Regions from separate parts of the Paenibacillus canaveralius genome, predicted to be linked through region 3. Evidence: riboswitches for the same ligand, from Rfam matches in the RefSeq annotation. Region 3 holds a riboswitch; each other region holds the start of a gene.
What was found. A riboswitch is a leader RNA that binds a small molecule or an ion and turns the genes downstream of it on or off. The one in region 3 is predicted to bind cyclic di-AMP.
Positions count from the first base shown of each region.

Region 1: it holds a riboswitch for cyclic di-AMP, as region 3 does, so the genes downstream of both, ABC395_RS06045 (3D domain-containing protein) here and ABC395_RS02390 (hypothetical protein) in region 3, are expected to answer to the same signal.
Region 2: it holds a riboswitch for cyclic di-AMP, as region 3 does, so the genes downstream of both, ABC395_RS10795 (hypothetical protein) here and ABC395_RS02390 (hypothetical protein) in region 3, are expected to answer to the same signal.
Region 4: it holds a riboswitch for cyclic di-AMP, as region 3 does, so the genes downstream of both, ABC395_RS10565 (CAP domain-containing protein) here and ABC395_RS02390 (hypothetical protein) in region 3, are expected to answer to the same signal.

Region 1 covers NZ_JBDFMM010000001.1:1,299,495-1,304,209, reverse strand. The annotation lists gene ABC395_RS06050 (polysaccharide deacetylase family protein) at 1-996, shown strand, start outside; gene ABC395_RS06045 (3D domain-containing protein) at 1,044-1,997, opposite strand; cyclic di-AMP (ydaO/yuaA leader) riboswitch at 2,009-2,199, opposite strand; gene ABC395_RS06040 (hypothetical protein) at 2,463-2,684, opposite strand; gene ABC395_RS06035 (manganese catalase family protein) at 3,062-3,631, opposite strand; gene ABC395_RS06030 (spore coat protein CotJB) at 3,709-3,975, opposite strand; gene ABC395_RS06025 (spore coat associated protein CotJA) at 4,012-4,197, opposite strand; gene ABC395_RS06020 (glycoside hydrolase family 84 protein) at 4,427-4,715, shown strand, end outside.
Region 2 covers NZ_JBDFMM010000001.1:2,284,587-2,289,301, reverse strand. The annotation lists gene ABC395_RS10805 (DeoR/GlpR family DNA-binding transcription regulator) at 1-707, opposite strand, end outside; gene ABC395_RS10800 (L-lactate dehydrogenase) at 917-1,870, opposite strand; gene ABC395_RS10795 (hypothetical protein) at 1,943-2,788, opposite strand; cyclic di-AMP (ydaO/yuaA leader) riboswitch at 2,805-2,937, opposite strand; gene ABC395_RS10790 (DoxX family protein) at 3,188-3,727, opposite strand; gene ABC395_RS10785 (hypothetical protein) at 3,787-3,993, opposite strand; gene ABC395_RS10780 (acyltransferase family protein) at 4,414-4,715, shown strand, end outside.
Region 3 covers NZ_JBDFMM010000001.1:530,984-535,698, forward strand. The annotation lists gene ABC395_RS02385 (carbon starvation CstA family protein) at 1-1,869, opposite strand, end outside; cyclic di-AMP (ydaO/yuaA leader) riboswitch at 2,132-2,325, shown strand; cyclic di-AMP (ydaO/yuaA leader) riboswitch at 2,434-2,612, shown strand; gene ABC395_RS02390 (hypothetical protein) at 2,732-3,172, shown strand; gene kdpF (K(+)-transporting ATPase subunit F) at 3,352-3,426, shown strand; gene kdpA (potassium-transporting ATPase subunit KdpA) at 3,485-4,715, shown strand, end outside.
Region 4 covers NZ_JBDFMM010000001.1:2,238,159-2,242,873, reverse strand. The annotation lists gene ABC395_RS10570 (M42 family metallopeptidase) at 1-909, opposite strand, end outside; cyclic di-AMP (ydaO/yuaA leader) riboswitch at 1,327-1,462, shown strand; gene ABC395_RS10565 (CAP domain-containing protein) at 1,468-2,286, shown strand; gene ABC395_RS10560 (Dabb family protein) at 2,769-3,059, opposite strand; gene ABC395_RS10555 (FHA domain-containing protein) at 3,130-4,359, opposite strand; partial or broken gene ABC395_RS10550 (DUF6382 domain-containing protein) at 4,705-4,715, opposite strand, start outside.

The sequences.
Region 1 (4,715 bases), 770 kb from region 3:
TTCGTCTCCGCATGCTCTCCGGCAAAGGTGCCGGGCGAGGGCTCCGTCTCTTCACGGCTGGACGAGAACCGTTTTATCCCGCACTCTCTAAGCGAAGAACCGGCGGCGTCATCTGTACCCGCGCCTGCTAAAAAACCGTCCGTTAAAACTCCGGCGATAAAGGAAAAAAAATCTGCCGCTCCACAGGCATTACCTGCGGTGCCGCTCCTTTTACCTTCTTTACCGGCTAAAAAAGTTAAAAAAACAGCCGCTCCCACACCGGAGCCGAAAAAGAAAGACGTCCCCGTCCAAAAACATCATCAGACGGGTACTCTCCGGAAATCGGAGCAGCGCAAGCTGAGTTTAGCCGAGATTCATCATAAATACCCGACGGTTTTCCGGATGAGAGGAACTTCCCAAGGAAAAAAAATCGCGCTCACGTTCGATGACGGGCCCGATCTCAAATACACGCCGCAAGTGCTGGATATTTTGAAAAAGAATCAAGTAAAAGCTACTTTCTTTGTAATCGGGAGCCGTGCTCGGGCACACCCCGAGATGATCGGCCGGATGGTACGGGAAGGACATGTTGTGGGAAACCACTCGTACAGTCATCCTTTTATGCCCAAACTGACCGCCTCGGAGTTTTCTTCGCAAATTATGCGCACCCAAGACATTATCAAACAGTTGGCCGGCTATACGCCGCGGCTGGTGCGGCCTCCTTACGGAGCCATCAATGAAGAGCAGGTTCGCTGGATGTCTGACCACCGCCTGCTGGTAATAAACTGGGACGTGGATTCCCTGGACTGGAAGGGATTGTCGGGCAAGCAGGTGTATCATAACATCGTGGATAATGCCCGGGCCGGTTCGATCATTCTGCAGCACAGCGCGGGAGGAAACGACAAGCACGATCTCAGCGGTACGGTTTCGGCCCTCCCCGATCTGATCCGTTCCTTGAAATCGAGCGGCTATAAACTGGTCACGGTTCCGGATCTGATGGGAATATCGAAAGATCTTTAACGCGCAAAAAGACGGGAGCATCCGCTCCCGCCTTCTTTTCGGCTCTGTTATTTAAGAATGTATACTTTCACACTTTGGTAGCCAAAGTTATTTACTTTCTCTTTGGAACCCGGAACAAAAATATCGATCCGGCTGCCTTTGATCGCGCCGCCGATATCCGTCGCTTTGGCGATCATCCCCTTGGCCGGAAGACCCGGGAAAGCGTAACCCGTCACATAGACGGTGGAGCCCAGAGGAATCACTTTCGGATCAACCGCGATCGTACCGACGGTCAGTTTGTTGCCGTAGTAATCGATTCCGGCATATCCGCCGTTCTCGCTCGGGTCCGCGGAATAAGCGGATGCCTTGATGTTCAGCACTTTTTTGTATTGTACCTGCTTGCCCGCAGCCGTTGTCAGCGTCTGGCCTGATTTTGCGGCAGCCGATGCGGCTTTGGCGGCCGGCTTCTTAACGGCTTTCTTCTCTGTAGATTTCTTTGGCTCGGAAGCCTGCGGCTTGCCGTTCTTTTGGAGTGCCTCCGAAGGTTTTATGGCGTCCGTCCGGCTTGGCACGGCTGATGCAAGCTGAGCTTGCGGCGGTTTTTTTACCGTCGCATTTAAAGCTTTTAGCTGTTCGGGGGCGGCTTCACCCGCAATTTTGAGCTCGCTTCCTGCCGGCAGATTCAGCGGATCCGCCTCAGGATTCAACGATAAAAGATCAAGAACGTCCATACTCATTTGGGAAGCGAAATTCCACATGGAATTCGGTTCGGATAATACTAGAATTTGATTTTCCGGTGTCAGGAAGGGTTGGGGAAGTTCCGAATCGGCTGCTTGTCCGCCGGTATCGGTAAGACCGACTGCAAGTTCCTGATAAGATTTGGCCAGTTTCCAATACAACAGGCCGTCGTTTTTAGCCGCTTCCGTTTCAGCCGCCTGGGACTGGAATGCGGAAGAGACCGCCACCACTGCACCCAGCAGCAGAGTAGCGCAAGTTTTTTTCCAATGATGCTTTAAAGCCATAGTTGATGTACGCTCCTTCTCGGTATTGCCTACGAGGTTAGTTGTCGGGTTCGGACTGAGAAGTCGCCCACGCTGCTGCCAGCGATTCACCCCTATCGGACGCCGCGTCATACAAGTACGGTTCCGAAATGAATCATCCCCCGCACCTCATCCCCCTCCTGGAAAATCCGGGAAAAGGAAGAAGTTTCGGCTCTCTACACAAGCTATCACATACATCTTTAGAAACAAACACACACAAATTGGCAAAAAACACATTTTTCATTTTTTTAATCCGCCGATTAATCCGGAGCAATAAGCTGTTCCAACAAGCCTATCGATACCTTTCTTGCCTTTAACACTTGCAATAACGCAGAGCGCAAAATTAACGCCTTACTCATCATACCCTTATGTAATTCTCATCAGTTTCTCAGAAAAGACGCCGTTTATTCACCTTTCCGGCAGGTAATTCATCCCACCAGAGGAAATTTATTTGGCGATTCGTTTGTTCTCTCTCGGTTTTTCTTCTATTTTTATGACTGCTTTGCTTTGTGCCGATTCCACAGTCGGACTCCTTTTCCCTTCGTAAATATCATCGAAAGGACGAAACGGCACGTTATCGGACCGGTCGAATTCTTTCGGTTTTCGCAGTCCTAATGATGCCGCTAATAGAACTAGCATGCCGATCAGCAGACTTAAAGTGATCCCCATAATAGCAGCCTCCTCATACTTCCAAAATCTAGGTTTGATTCCTAATTACTAAATAACTTATTCCAGTTTATCATACTTATAGGTAAAATGTGGTATTTTATTCCGGAAAACAGACGAATTTTTTACGATTTTTCGTAGGTGCGACATAATTCTTGCCTATTTTCTTCTTCTAATAACCGGCTCTGAGACAGTATCATCGTTTAAAAAGATCGGTTTATATGTCACTTATATATAAGTAAGACACCTTCAGCAGGGGAAATGTTCCGGTAAATTTAGTAATCTTATTCAATTTTTCCATATCACTCGAAAATCCGCGTACCAAACTCCCGTAAAATTCCTGAAAAAAGACGGGTTTCCCCGTCTTTTTGCCCGGTCCGCTAGAAAATTTTCTGGGCGGCCCTTTCGTCTTTAAGTATTTCCACCGCTTCGCGGAATCGCATCGAGTGGACGACTTCCCGTTCGCGCAGAAATTTCAGGCCATCCTGAAGATCGACGTCATCCGTCAGATCAATGAGCCACTGATAGGTGGCGCGGGCCTTTTCTTCCGCCGCGATATCTTCATACAGGTCGGCGATCGGATCGCCCTTCGCTTGAATGTAAGACGCCGTCCACGGCACACCCGACGCGTTTTGGTAATACAAAGCGGAATCGTGATTGACGTAATACTCGCCCAATCCCGCCGCTTTAAGCTGTTCGGGAGTCGCATCTTTCGTCAGCTTGTAGATCATCGTGGCAATCATTTCAAGGTGAGCGAATTCTTCGGTCCCGATATCATTCAGTACCCCGATCACTTTGCCCGGAATGGTGTAACGCTGGTTCAAGTAGCGCAGCGCGGCAGACAGCTCCCCGTCCGCACCCCCGTACTGCTCCATCAGAAGTTTGGCCATGTGCGGATCGCATTTGCTTACACGAACCGGATACTGCAGTTTTTTCTCGTAAATCCACATTGGAATCCCTCATCTCCTTGAGCACATCCGTGCTAAATCTTCCGGCCAGGCCATACCTGCAGTTCCCTCCGCACACGTTACACCTGCCACGGCCAGGGAGCTTCGGCCCATTCCCAGGTTTGCTGCGGCAGGGCATTTTGCCCGTACTGAAGAAGCGGTCCATACAGACGCTCGTATTCCAGCGCGATTTGTTTCCGTTTTTGGGAAAATTCATTGAACTGCTGCAAAGCGTTCCTATCTTCGGGATGGGTATCCAAGTACAAGGTCAGTTCGACCAGTACGAAATCGGCCGCTTGCAGATCGTGCAGAAGCCGGTAATAATTGTCATCCAGCTGTTTTTGCATAGTGTTCGCTCCCCTCTTTTTCGCTTTCCGGCCGGCTTAGCACTTGGGTTCGTAGTTGCTGTAAAGCTCCGGCCAAAGGGTACCGAGCTTCAAAGCTTCATAAGGACTGAACTGCGGCAGGCACATAGGCTGGAACTGGATAAACAGGTTCGGCGGTGTTACGTACGTTTTGACAAGTTTCGGCGGACAGGGATCAAACGGCCCCACGAAGGGGTGGTACATGCGGACTTCAGGATACAATGCGCTTCCTCCTTGTAACCGGTAATGGTGTCGCTCTGCAATACCATATGGCATTCGCCCAGTCGGGGTATGGGCGGGCGCCCAGATTCATGAAATAAAAGCGGAATAATCCGCAAGGTTGTCATCTCTACCGTCTCTATGAATATCTTATGATAGAAAGAGAGACGATCCGGGGAAAGCTTTTTCCCTTTCAAAAAAGGAGTGAGATGGCATGACACATCATCCGAAAACTCCCCTTCCGTCCCCGCCCCCTCAGCAGATGGAATACAGCGGGTATACGGTTCCGTTGTATTCCGCCGCCGGAATCCTGGCGGGCGCGGATACGTCCCCCGAAGCTCTGCTGGAACTGCGGAGTCTTCTTACCCGCTCCGGCGTCAAGCGCGTCGTTCCCTGCAAAGACTGGCATTCCGCCGCCAAAATGCCTTTGGCCGTCTATATCGGCAAGCTGCCGGCCGATCCCGCCGTGCAACGGGAATTCCGCAGCCGTCGCAGCGGCGATC
Region 2 (4,715 bases), 1.8 Mb from region 3:
CTTTCTTCCGGCTCCCGGTCCGTTACGATCACATCCACATCTTCCATACCGGCAACTTTATAAAACAACTGTTTGCCGAATTTCGTGTGATCCGCCAAAACGACGACACGATCAGCTCTGCGAATCATTTCACGCTTAATGGAGCCGTCCTCTTCATGCGGGTAAGAAAGCCCGTCAGGGCTGATCCCGCAGGCGCCGAGAAACAGCAAATCCACGTAGTAATCCCCCAACTGCGCCAGCGCAGTCGCCCCGAACAAAAACCGGTGCTCGAGATCAAGCTGCCCGCCGAGCATATGGACCTTGAAGCTTTTACTGTCTGCGAGTTTCGCCGCAATATCGATGGAATTCGTCACAATGACATTGTCCGTCGTCTGTATATGCTCGGCGACCGTCGCAACCGTCGTCGACGTGTCGAGAAACAAGTAATGCTTGTCGCGGATCAGCTTGGCGGTTTCCCGGCCGATCTGCCGCTTCTCGTCCGACGCTTTCTGCATCCGGTCCTTATAAGCGGTCACCGCGCGGTTCATCGACGGCAGCATGGCTCCTCCGCGTGTCCGGACAATCAGCCCCTGCTCATCCATCCGCACAAGATCCCTCCGCGCGGTGTCCCGCGACACGTCGAACCTGTCGCAGATTTCCTTCACGTCCATCCGCTGATGATCCCTTAAGTAGTCCATAATCGCTTCGATTCGTTCTTCCTGAAACATATCGGCACACCCTTAAGTGATTTCATGTAATTGTTAATGATTTATAAGTAATTATAAGTTTTGTTAAGTCGTTTTGTCAATCAAACGTATTTCCCTCCAAAAAAACACCTGCACAACAAACAAAAACAACTGCAAAAAAGCGGCTGATAAATCAGCCGCCCGTTTGACATTTTATTAGCATGCCCTGTATGAGTTCATCTATCTTCCGCCTAAAGGCGTTCCGAAATCGACTCGATCATTTCCCGGATTTTCGCTCCCGATTTGCGGAGCTTCTCTTCTTCTTCATCGCTCAGAGGCAGCGTAATGACTTCCCGCACGCCCGTACGATCCACAATACACGGAACCCCGAGATACACGTCTGACATCCCGTGATAATTGGAGACGAACGTCGATACGTTGAGCACGGCTCCCTCATCGCGCAGAATCGCGGTACAAATCCGGTCAAGCGCCAAAGCGATCGCATAATAGGTCGATCCCTTCGCTTCGATAATCTGATAAGCCGCGTCCCGCGTATTCCGGAAAATTTCGTCCTTATCATCCTGATTCAGTTCAAGAGGCAGACCGGCAAAATTCGCCAGACTCCATAGAGGCACTTCGGAATCCCCGTGCTCTCCGACAATCGCCGCATGAATGCTGCGCGGGTCCACTTGAAGCTTCTCGCCGATCAAATAACGGAAACGCGCGCTGTCCAGCAAAGTTCCCGAGCCGATGACACGGTTGACGGGCCATTCCGACTTTTTCCACGTAAAATAAGACATAATATCGACCGGATTGGTCGCCACCAGAAGAATACCTGTCTGGTTGTACTTCGTCACATTCTCGACGATGCCGTTAAAAATGTCCACGTTGCGCTTAAGCAGATCGAGACGGGTTTCCCCCTGCTTTTGCGCGACACCCGCACAAATAATGATAATGTCGGCGCCTTCACAGTCGGAATAATCTCCCGCCCATACTTTGACCCTGCCGGTAAACGGCAGGCCGTGGTTCATATCGAGTGCGTCCCCGTTCGCTTTCGCGTGATTATAATCGATGAGGACAAGTTCGGACATCCGCTCTCTGAGCAGCAGGGTATACGCCGTAGTGGAACCGACGGCCCCCGTTCCGATGACAACAATACGTGTTTTTTTGGCTGTTTCCAGGTTATCGAATTCGTTAGCAGACACGAGAACCTCTCCTTTCAGGGGAATTCTGGTATTATTGTAGGCGAATTTCCCACTAAAAAGCAAACGTCCGGTCTACAAAACGATAAAATAGGCCCGGGATTGCTCGAAAAGCGCCGGCTGGTCCAACTGAAATCCGGTACCGATATACCCGCAAGTCTGCACCGGGGCAAGACGCGCGGGTTCGGGATAGCCGCCTTCTTCCAGCCAGTCCGCTCCCAGCACCGCAGCGGTATGCTCCCACAAGCAGCAGGCCGGACCGATCAAATAATCTTTATGCATCGCCAGAGCCGTTCCTTCCTGCCGAAGCATGTACGCGCTGCGCAGATCATCCAGCAGAGATCCGCCGCATCCCGGGTGAATCTCCCGCTCCGTCCGGAGCGCATTAGCGGAGCTTTGCGCCGAAACGGCAATTTCGATGCGCGCGACCTCACCGCTGCGGGAACGGTAACGCGGTTCCGGGCCGGACCGTAGGCCGCCTTCCTCATTCAGGACCGCCGCCGGCCGGGCACTGAATGAGCTCGTAACGGAACGGCCGCAGCTCCCGTAATATCCGGCTCCCCCGTAGCTTCCGAGGACTTCCACAAACGGTTTACGCCGTGACCGGGATATCAGATCGAACAGCGCCATCTCGGCGAGATCCGCTTTGACATTTCCCCAGAGAACGCGGTTCAAACGGACGATATCGAGTGCTTGCGTCGTCGTCGTTTTTTGTAGCCGGTACAGGAAACGGGCCCAGGTCACAAGGTCGAAATATTTCTCGTTCACCGCCATCAAGCATTCTCCCCAGCCTGTCTCTCCCGCCTCGTCCGTAAGCTTCAGCAGCCCGTACCGGCAATTCTCCAGTGTTCCTTTGGCATAATGATAGCAGCAGGGTACATCGAATTCGAACAGTTCAATCCGGATAATTCGTGCGTCCATTCTTCCTTTTCCACTCCTTTTCTCCCAATAACGCTTGCGAGGTTAGCTGCCGGGTTCGGGTTTGAGAGACCCCTACGGATACGGATTCCGATTCACCCCAGAAATGTGGGTCCCCCGCTTCTCGTTTGAGAATTAAGCGCGCAGATGAAGATGATGACAGAACCGCCTCCGGCGTCCGGACAAGCGCTCCGAAGCCGGATCCGGCGGACCCTGAGAGTATGTTACCTCCGCGAATCGGGCCTGTAAACAAATCCGGTGGACAGCCCGATTCCATTTTGTGCCATGTAACCCCATTCATTCTATCGTTGCTTCATCAGGCTGTCCGGTGCTCATTCTTTCTCCGTTTATCACAAAAAAGCCCCGGTATCCGGGGCTTTTTCGGTAAGCATTATCGTTCGGTCAGATATGAGCGCGTGTCTTGCCTCCCCCGAGAGTCGGGTTTGCGCCGTGGTCTCCGCGATGGCGGAGAAGCTTGCGAAGGTAAGGAAGGATGTAATAGTCGGCTCCGAACTTGCCGGCGTTGGCTCCTGCGGCGATGACGATCACACCGAGCAGGATCATCCAAGGGTTCGTGCTTACGGTACCTGCGAAGAGGAACATGAAGTTCATCAAGACTCCGAAGAATGCTGCCGCCGTTGTCAATGCGCCGAGGACAAGACCCAGTCCTACCAGAAACTCTCCGAGCGGAATCAGTACGTTAAACAGTTTGGCATTCGGCAGTGCGAAGTTTTCGAGGAACGCGGTGAATGTCGGATAGACCAGCTCGTTGGTCGCTTTATCCATAACCGGCTTCGCTACCGCGCCTTTCAGGAAGCCCGTGGCGTCAAATCCGCCCGTCAGTTTGTGCCATCCTCCGGTAATCCATGCGTATCCGAGATAAAAGCGGAGGATGAGCATCAGACCTGCCGCGTAGACGTTCGTTCTTAACCAGTTAAACATATAAATTTCCCCTTTCAAGCTGCGTATTCTGTATGATGGTTTTGCGTGTTTCCGTTTCTTTAGAGCCAGTACTGCTCGATCAATCCGCATTCCGCTTCCAGAGGAAGAGGAAGTCCGGTTTTGCCGGCCGCTTGCATTCGGCCGATTTGCCCTGCCTGCACACAGTCGAAGCATAAATCTTTATAACCTTCGGGGTGCTGCTGAAGCCGGGCGCCGCATGCCTCACAGTGTGCAGGTGCCGCGTTTACAAGATGAAGGGCGGTCATGATACTCGCATCCTTTCGAGTTCGCAATTTATTTTGTGAATATTTTCACATTCTTGGCCGTAGAAAGCTTTTCTTCCCTTCCCGAATCATTCAGGAAGTTCGGATGAGCCGGCGGAGCCGTCAGCTCTGGTTATCAGAGGCTTTAACCGGCAGTCTTCGCAAATCCAGGAGGATTTGATTTTTTTCACGATCGGAATACCGGAACCGCATTGCGGGCATCTTCCTTGTTGAACTTGCGGGTCAGCTGTCTCTTTCATGGCTCCTTCACCTTCTTTCGTGTGTTGTTCTCTCTTTCTGACTTTAGTATAGTCCTCCCTCGGGAGGTATGTATGTGATATTAATCACACTTAGCCCAAAATAAGTGATAATAATCATGTTCAAGCATTCTTCATAATGAAAGCCGTTACTTAATAAGGGCATGTGAATAATATCACAATTACTTCAACCAAGAAGTTCTATACTTTTTTTAGAAAGCCAACTACCCGTAACAGCCGCTTCCGGCAGGTTTGGCTGCCTGGCGTTTCTACTATAGAAAAAGAAACAACGAAAGTCCGAACCGAACAAAAATTTGCACAAAGCGAGATGACCTCCATGCGAAACCATACTGCCGTCTATTTCACAAATGTCCGTTTTTTCCTGATCCTGCTGGTCGTTCTGGTCAACCTGCTGCTAACCCTCCCGCCTCTGCCGGAAGCCGCGCAGGCTGTCGTGACCGCCATCTT
Region 3 (4,715 bases):
GATTTTGCCGCTGTCCAGCGCGCTCTGGAACTGCTTGGCGTGAGAAAGAAAGCCGATGTTCGCTTTCTCGTGGAACAGCTTCTGCCAGCCGGCGGACATGGTCACGATAAGCAGCCACGTTGTGGGCAGTAGCGTGACCCAGGCGTACGCCTTTTTGCCCATTTTGAACAAAATGGTCGTCCCCAGCACGAGCGCGATACCCGCCAGCATCTGGTTGGCGATGCCGAAGAGCGCCCACAAGGAGTTGATGCCCCCCAGCGGGTCCACAACGCCTTGATAGAGGAAATAACCCCAGCCCGCCACACAGAGAGCCGTAGCGATAAGGTTGCCGACCGTGGACCGGGTATCCCCCAGCGACTTGCTGGCATAACCCAGCAGATCCTGGATAAGGAAACGGCCCACCCGGGTGCCCGCGTCGATCGTCGTCAGGATGAACAAGGCTTCGAACAGGATGGCGAAATGATACCAGAACGCCATCATCGTTTTGCCGCCGATCACGCCGGACAAGATCTGCGCCATGCCGATGGCGAAGGTAGGCGCGCCGCCCGTCCGCGAGAGGATGGTACTCTCGCCGATATCCTTGGACAGCGTGGTCAGCTGCTCCGGCGTAATGGTGAAGCCCCAGTTCGTGATGGTCGCCGCGGCGGTCGCCACATCGGTACCGCCCAGCGCCGCCGCGGACGAGTTAATCGCGAAGTAAGTGCCGGGCGTGATGATGCAGGCGGCGATCAGCGCCATGATGGCGACGAACGATTCGACCAGCATCGCACCGTAGCCGATCGGACGCGCGTGGGATTCGCGTTCCAGCATTTTGGGCGTCGTGCCGGACGAAATCAGCGCGTGGAAGCCCGACACGGAGCCGCAGGCGATGGTAATAAACAGGAACGGGAACAAGTTCCCGGCGAAGACGGGGCCGGTTCCGTCGATAAACCGGGTCGTGGCCGGCATGGACAGATCCGGCAGGACGAAAATGATGCCGAGCGCGAGTCCGATGATCGTTCCGACTTTCAGGAACGTGCTGAGATAGTCGCGGGGAGCGAGAAGCAGCCAGACCGGCATGACGGAAGCGAAGAAGCCGTAGGCGATCATCATCAGAGCGATGGTTTCGCCGCTGAACGAGAAGAGCGGCGCCAGCGATGCGCTCTCGGCGACGAACTTGCCTCCGATGAGGGACAGAATCAGCAGAACCACGCCGATAAGGGAAGCTTCCCCGACACGGCCTGGCCGTATGTAGCGCATATACACGCCCATCAGTAGTGCGATCGGTATGGTGGCGGCAATCGTGAACATGCCCCACGGGCTGCCGATCAGCGCTTTGACGACGACGAGCCCCAGCACGGCGAGAAGAATGATCATAATGCCGAGAATGCCCAGCATGGCGATCGTGCCCGTCACCTTGCCGATTTCGTCCTTGATCATATCGCCGAGCGATTTACCGTTTCTGCGTGTCGAAGCGAAAAGAATGACGAAATCCTGGACGGCGCCGCCCAGAATAACGCCGAGAATGATCCACAGCGTTCCGGGCAGATAGCCCATCTGGGCGGCAAGTACGGGACCTACGAGAGGACCCGCGCCGGCAATAGCCGCGAAATGGTGCCCGAACAGCACCCATTTGTTCGTCGGCACATAATCTTTGCCGTCGTTGTTCAGCTCTGCGGGTGTTTTCCGGTTGTCATCGAGCACGAATACTTTGCGGGCGAGAAACCGGCTGTAGAACCGGTAGGCGACCGCATAACAGCTCACGGCCGCAATGACGAGCCAGGCGGCATTGATCGTCTCCCCGCGGTTAAGTGCGACAAGCCCGAAAGCGAACGCGCCGACAATGGAAATCACCCCCCAGAGCAAGATTGATTTCCATCCGTTTTTCATAAATACGCCTCCTTACTGGTTATTATGGTAACGTTTACAAGTAGTATAGCAGGTTTTTCCTGGATGAGAAGAGTCCGGGTGACCAAACCGTTTTCAAAAACGTGAGATTTTCGACGCATAAACAAGCTAGCGCGTAAAAAGAAGAAATGTAAGCGCATTAGGGGTTTTCTTTGGCTTAAATCGGTTTAAAACCAATCTCTCCCTATCTTTACAAAGCACGTACGGAGGTGTAACATTCATTCCATCAATTGAAAAAAACAGTTTCTTGCTTTCGCTGAATTTCCCCATCCGGGGAAGCGGGGGAACCATCGCAGCATTGATCCGGTGTGAGAGCCGGAGCCTTGTCTGCAGGGGTGAATCCTGAAGCGCCGGAACCCATGGATCCGGCAATCAGGTAGGGCGACTCTCACCGCCCGAATCCGACAGCTAACCTCGTAAGCGCATGAGTTCGGGAGGGGTTGAAGAAGCTTGTGATCGGCATCGACCACAGGGACTTCGTTTCGCTGTGGTTTTGTTATGTGCAAAAACATCCGAAAATGAAAAATGTGCCAAAAAAATGAACATGCGTTTTTATCGCTGAGTTTCCGTGTGAAGCGGAAAACGGGGGAACCAACGAGGACTTGCAGGCTTGAAAGCCGGTCCTCATGGGGTGAATCCAGAAGCGGCATCCGTGCCGTTATGGTAGGGCGACTCTCACGCCCGAATCCGACAGCTAACCTCGTAAGCGTACCGAGAGAGGCGACTGCTATCGCGCTTCGGCCATAGTCTTTTTTAGGCTGTGACCGTCAAGAAGCCGCGTGAAGAGTTCCTCTTCCCGCAGGCTTCTTTTTTTGCTGCCCAAAACACGAAAGAGGGATAAAAAGTGGACGAGAGAAAGATCCAAACCTATACGTTGGTTTCCGCACCGAATGTCACCGGCGAGAACTTTATTAAACTGCTGAATATTTACCGCAAACCTTTCGCGGCGCTTGTTAATAACCCCGTGGAAGGACAGCGGATGAAGAAGCTGGGAGTCCGGCATCTCGTGGAGGTGGATACCGTACGCCACGAAGCCTGGGAAGTTCCGGAGCTTCCGATCGGTGACGTGTATCTTTTCGAAGACAGCCTGCCGCTTTGCTGCCGGTATCTTCAGATGGTCCGCAGCTGGACAACCGGAACGATTTACGTGGTGAAAACGAATGCCACACCGCGGTTGATTTATAAAGCGCTCGGCGCCGACCATGTGGTGCATACGAATACCCGTCAGGTCTCTTTCCTGCTTGGAGCGGCACCGGGCCAGGTGCCCGAGGAAGTTTTGCGCTGAACATGCGGAACAATTTGTGCGAACGATAAAGAATAACCCTATAAATAGGAAGGAAAGGAGCCGGCGCGCATGACGGATCTTTATATGATTTTGCTGCTGGCAGTCATTTATTTCATCTTTTACGGATTTCTGCTCTGGTGTGACCATGTTGCGGATGGCCCGGAAGGCGGCCGTTCATGATGATTATCGCGCTTTTTACGGCAGGACTTTTCCTGTATCTGATATACGCGCTTGTTCATCCCGAAAAATTTTGAGGCGCCTGCGGGCTGCCGGAGAACCCTGCACGGAGTTGTTTGAGGAGGATCGGAATCCATGGAGATACTGCAAATTTTAATCGTAATCGCGGTGCTTTGCCTGCTGGTGAAGCCGCTTGGCACTTATATTTATCACGTTTTCTCGAATGAAAAAAACCGGACGGACAAATGGTTCGGCTGGCTGGAGAAACCCATTTACAAGCTTGCGGGCATCCGCAGCGAGCACGGCATGACGTGGAAAAAATATGCGGGCAGCCTCGTGCTGACCAACATCGTGCTTGTGGCGGCCGGGTATTTGATCCTGCGCCTGCAGCGCGCTCTTCCTTTTAACCCGAACGGGATCGACGATATGGAAGCGACTTTGTCTTTCAATACGATCATCAGCTTTATGACCAACACGAACCTGCAGCACTACAGCGGGGAAACGGGTCTGTCCTATTTCTCGCAAATGGCGGTCATCATGATGATGATGTTCACGTCCGCCGTAACTGGAATCGTGGTCGCGATCGCGTTTATACGCGGACTGACGTCCAAAGGAAACACCATCGGCAACTTTTTTACCGATTTTGTAAAAGGCCACACGCGCCTGCTGCTGCCGCTGGCCATCGTGGTTACGCTGCTGCTTGTCGGCCTGAAAGTGCCGCAAACGCTGGACCCGTCGCTGGCCGCAAAGCCGCTTGAAGGCGGGGAGCAGCAAATCGCCATCGGACCGGTGGCGTCGCTTGTGTCCATCAAGCATTTGGGTACGAACGGAGGCGGCTTCTTCGGGGTAAACTCTTCCCATCCGTTTGAAAATCCGTCTCCGCTGACTAACGTGATCGAGATGCTGTCCATGTGGTGTATTCCGGCCTCGTTGACCTATACCTTCGGGCGGTTTGCGAAGAACCGGAAACAGGGCTGGGTTATTTTCACGGCCATGATGACGTTGTTCCTGGTTTTCCTGTCGGTCGCCTTCTTCTCGGAAAAGGCCGGCAATCCCGCCTTAAATGCCCTTGGCGCGGATTCGTCCATCGGCAGTATGGAAGGCAAAGAGGTGCGGTTCGGCATTGCCCAGTCCGCGCTGTTTACTACGGTAACGACGGCGGCTACGACAGGTTCCGTCAATAACATGCACGACACGCTCACGCCGCTGGGCGGAATGGTTCCGCTCGCCCAAATGATGCTGAACTGTGTATTCGGCGGGGATGGAGTCGGGCTGGTCAATATGCTCATGTACGCCATTTTGGCCGTTTTTCTGGCGGGCCTGATGGTCGGCCGGACGCCGGAATTTCTGGGACGCAAAATCGAGT
Region 4 (4,715 bases), 1.7 Mb from region 3:
GCGAAGCGCCGCCGAAGCGTCCGAACCGTATTGCGGATATATATCCACCGCATGGCGTATACCGGAGTGCTCCGCGAGGCGGATCAGTTGGGAAGTCATCGCGTAGTCGTACGGACCGCTGGAATCTTTTGCGCAGATCGAAACGTCCTGCTCGGTGCAGGTCAGATCGTCCCCCATGGCCCCCATGTCGACTGCGACAAGCTCGTTAATATCAGCCGGGATGTAGGAAGCTCCATGGCCGACTTCTTCGTAAGTGGTCAAAATGATTTTAACGGTGCAGGCCGGTTCGATCAGCTCGTTCTTAAGCAGATCCATAAGAGCGAACAGGGCGGCCACGCTCGCTTTATCGTCGAGATGGCGGGATTTCACATACCCGTTCTCCAGCATGCGGACCCGCGGCTCGAAAGACACGAAATCCCCGACACGAATTCCCAGCTTCTGTACCTCATCTTTGTTGAAAGCCAGTTCGTCCAGACGGACTTCCATGTTCTCCTCGACGCGTTTGTGGTCTCTCGCATCCGGAAATACGTGGACCGAAGGTTTAGTGGTCAGGATCGTGCCTTCATAACTGAGTCCCTGGCGCGTATGAACGCGGCAGTACTCGTTTTCGATGGCCGCCATCATAAAACCGCCTACCGATGTGAGGCGCAGACGCCCGTTGTCCTTGATGGAGCGAACCATTGCTCCCAGCGTATCCACGTGAGCCGAGAGCCCGATCGTGTAATCGCTCCGTTTGCCCGGAATCGTAATGATGCCGCAGCCTTTATTCGTCAGTTCCAGCTTGTAACCCAGTTTCTCGGCCTCCGCCTTCACTTTGTCCATAATGTGGTGGGTGTACCCGCTCGGACTCGGCGTATTCAAAAGCATGTCCAACACTTCGAGCAGATACGTTCTGTTTACTTGCTCCATAACTCAACCTCTCCTTTTCTGTCCCCGTACGAGTAATGTTGTCCTCGCAAACGAAACCGCGCAGCGGAAAAATCCCCGTCTGACGGCTGCCGCCTGCCGTTTCCGGACGCTATGTAAAGTCTTGCTTCTACTTAATACCCCGAAATTCCCTTTGTCCATCAGTCTTGTACAAGCGGGTCCGGATTACGAGCATTTCAGCCGATCCGGCCTTACGTTCAATAGCGCTCTCATACAGGTGATACTACACTGTTTCCCCGCTGTTTTCAAACGATAAACCTCTTTTGAGGAAAACAATCCGGCCGCTGTTGGAAAACTTTGACCCGTGAAATCTAGCAAATCGCATGCTAGGATTAAAAGGCTTCTTCCGGGACGCAGCGCCGCACAGTGTTATGCTGCTGCTCATCTCAGGCGGAAAGCAAAAAAACAAGGCCGAAGCTTCTACGGAAGCACGGGGGAACCCATTTTTGGGGTGAAGCCATGATGTTTATGGCCGGGTGATTGCTCTTTGACCCGAATCCGTCAGCTAACCTCGCAGGCCGAAAAAGGAGAGATTCTAACTTGAAATCTATCAAAAAAGCAGCACTAGTCGGTGTTTTCGCCCTCACGTCCGTTTTCGGAGCAGGTGCCGCATCCGCATCCGCCGTGCCATGCAGCGTTTCCGGCGGGGACACGCTTTCGACCCTATCGAACAAATACGGCATTGATCTTGCCTCTCTTCTCACATCCAATCCGCAATTGAAAAATGCGAACTTCGTTTGGAAAGGCATGCAGATCGTCGTACCGTCTGCGCCGCCAGCTTTGGAAAAACCGTCTGCCGGTAAACCGGCCTCACCTTCCGTGCCTGAAAAGAAACCGGAAGTCCAGAAGCCTGCCGCACCTTCGGCAAAACCGAGCACTCCCGCTCCGGAAACCCAGGCGCCCGTAAGCACGCCGGAACCGACAACCAAGCCTTCCGCACCGGCTGTAACTCCGGCACCGAAACCGGTTGAAAAACCGGCCGCTTCCCAATCGGAATTTGCGGACCAGGTTGTAACGCTTGTAAACCAGGAACGCGCAAAAGCCGGCCTAAAACCGCTCGCTTCAGACAGCGCGCTGGCCGCCATGGCACTGGATAAAGCGAAGGATATGTATACAAACAACTATTTCGACCACAACTCTCCAACGTACGGGTCTCCATTTGATATGATGAAATCTTACGGCATCTCCTATACGTATGCAGGTGAAAATATCGCCCAAGGACAGCGCACTCCGCAGGATGTGATGAACTCCTGGATGAACAGCCCGGGTCACCGTCAAAACATTTTGAGCCCGAACTTCACAAAAATCGGAGTCGCTTACTATAACGGCGAATGGGTTCAAGAGTTTATCGCGAACTGATCTGTTTTTTTAAATAAATACGCGAATATGACTATTCGATTTCATGCTATGATCTGAAACGTAAATTTTCCATCTTAAATTTCATAAAATTCAGCTATGGAAAAGCGGTCCGCTCCGAACAGGAGCCGGCCGTTTTTTTTGTTAAAGACAGGCAGCAAGAAACAAGATGATGGAGGAAGGAAAGGATCATAATGCAGGCGATGTTGGGGAAACTGGGGTAGATGAAGCTTTTAGGGCGGGTGACGTGTTAAAGAAGAAAGACGAATATAAAATTAGCTTATCCAGCGCCTCACGCCACAGTGGACGAAGCCGTAGTTCGAAGGAAATTTCCGATAGTGAATGACATAGGGACCAAAGATTCCGCTCACCTTGAAATGAGGATCATGACGCTCACACGCATGTTCGGCCGTCGGCTAAAACGCTAGAAGAACCTGCCGCGATAAACGGCAAGTTCTTGAGGAAACAGCAGATTGACTAAACAATTAGCTTTCAAAGTCTACGCAAGGAGCGACGCCGTCTTTGGCTTCCCCCATATAAGCGAGCACATCCTGATGGACCGGGTGGACATTATAAGCTTGGAGGTCTTCCAGGGAGTTGAATTTGGTGATCAAAACCAGATCATAAGAACGTTCGGAATGGATCACATCCGCCCCTACTTCGATATGAAGCAGTTCGGAAATTTTGCCTTCCATGTTCTGCAGTTTGGCTTTTGCTTGCTCGACGGACTCCGGGCTGCGATCCTTAAGCTTGAAAAACACGACATGTGTAATCATTGGGCATTCTCCTCTTTCCCGATTCTTCAACAACCTGTCCATTATATCATTAACGTACCGGGACCGGAACTCATCGGCATGACCGGAAGCTAAATTCGGTATAAACCATCCGCACCACGTCCCCGTCTTTTAAAGGGACCAACTGATAAGGAACCAGCATCCCCTCGTTTAGAAACGTACCGTTTCGCGAACCGAGGTCCTTAACCGCATAACCTTCCGTCGTCCGTATAAATTGCGCGTGAATCCGGGAAATTCCCAGCACATCTTCGATGTAATCGGCATCCCCTTCCCCGCGCCCGATTATAAAAGAATCCGTATCCAGGAGGATCGTTTCTTTCCGCCCTTCCCGCATAACTTCAAGTACGGGATGACGGAAGTTCGCGGAGGGCGGAGCTGTCTCGGCGCCGAGGAAAACCGTTTCATCTGCGGTTGCCGGCGCAGATAGAGGGGGAGCCAGGAGCGTCGTACGTTCGCCCAAGCGGGCGTAGTACTGTTCCAGCGACACCGGCTCCTGCTCCGCCACAGGCGGATACGGGCTGCTGCCGGAGGATGCCGCTTCTTTCGATTGGCTGTTACGGCGGCCCGGAAGGCCGACAGCCAAGAGTATGTAAGCGGCATCCAGCGCCAGCAGCGTCACTCCGCTGCTGATATAGAGCAGCGGGGTCCCGGGAGCGCTGAAATAAGCGTTCCAGATCATCCCGATGATCAGGAATGCGCCTCCCAGCGCGAGGATTTTGGCGCGGGACCCGCGAAGCGGTCCCGCAGAGGCCGCCGCTCCGGCAGGCGGCGGCACGATTGGCGCAGCCGCGGTTGCGGCAGCGGCAGCCGGCGGCGGAGCGGTGCGCGTAACTGCCTTGCGTGAAGGCGCCGCATGCGGTTGAATCGCTTCGCGCATGGAGGGAGTTACCGCGGCTCCGCCTGCGGAAAAACACGTTACAGCAGCGCCGGCCGCTGCAGGTGAACTTTTTGCAAAGGCCACCGAAGCCGCGCCACCGGAACTCCCGGCGAAATCCCTAGTGGAAACGGCATGGCCCGGCGAGACCGGCTGCGCAAAACCCGGAGAGGCAGCCGCCGGAGACGCGATCGTCACAGGAGGATGGCTGCCGCCCGTTGTGAGTTGTTGACGTTTTTGGATAAACTTCTTTGCAGCTCCGCGCGGCGGCTTACGTTCGATATGACTCTCATGTGCAATCCCGTGGGCCGATCGGGTCCGTTCTTGCAGCACGTGGTCGTTCTCCCTTGGCAAATGATCGTCAACGGCCTTGTTATTCTGACTGTGAAACTGCAGCGGTTCCGTCACAGATATATTCCTTTCTGCGTTTGACAAAACAGAAAACGGCCGAACCTCCCGTTTACCAAAATCCGCCGGATTCTCTATACCTGATTCCATGAGGGGCGAACTTCGAATTAGCAAATCCGGCTCGTCCCCTCCTTCCTGTTCATCAGTTCTAAAATTTTGCTGATACTCGCTTATTTCCAGATATACTCTCCTCTTAAACTCTCGAACAGAAAAATCTTCACGCTCACAGTACTCCGTAAGTCTCCCAAGGCCTCCTTGTTCTTGGACCGTGAGCCGCCTGCCTAAGTCACGCACAAGCACTCCCCAACTACCGGAAACGGACGCGGCCGGAAATTCTTTTAATGGCAGGCACAGCA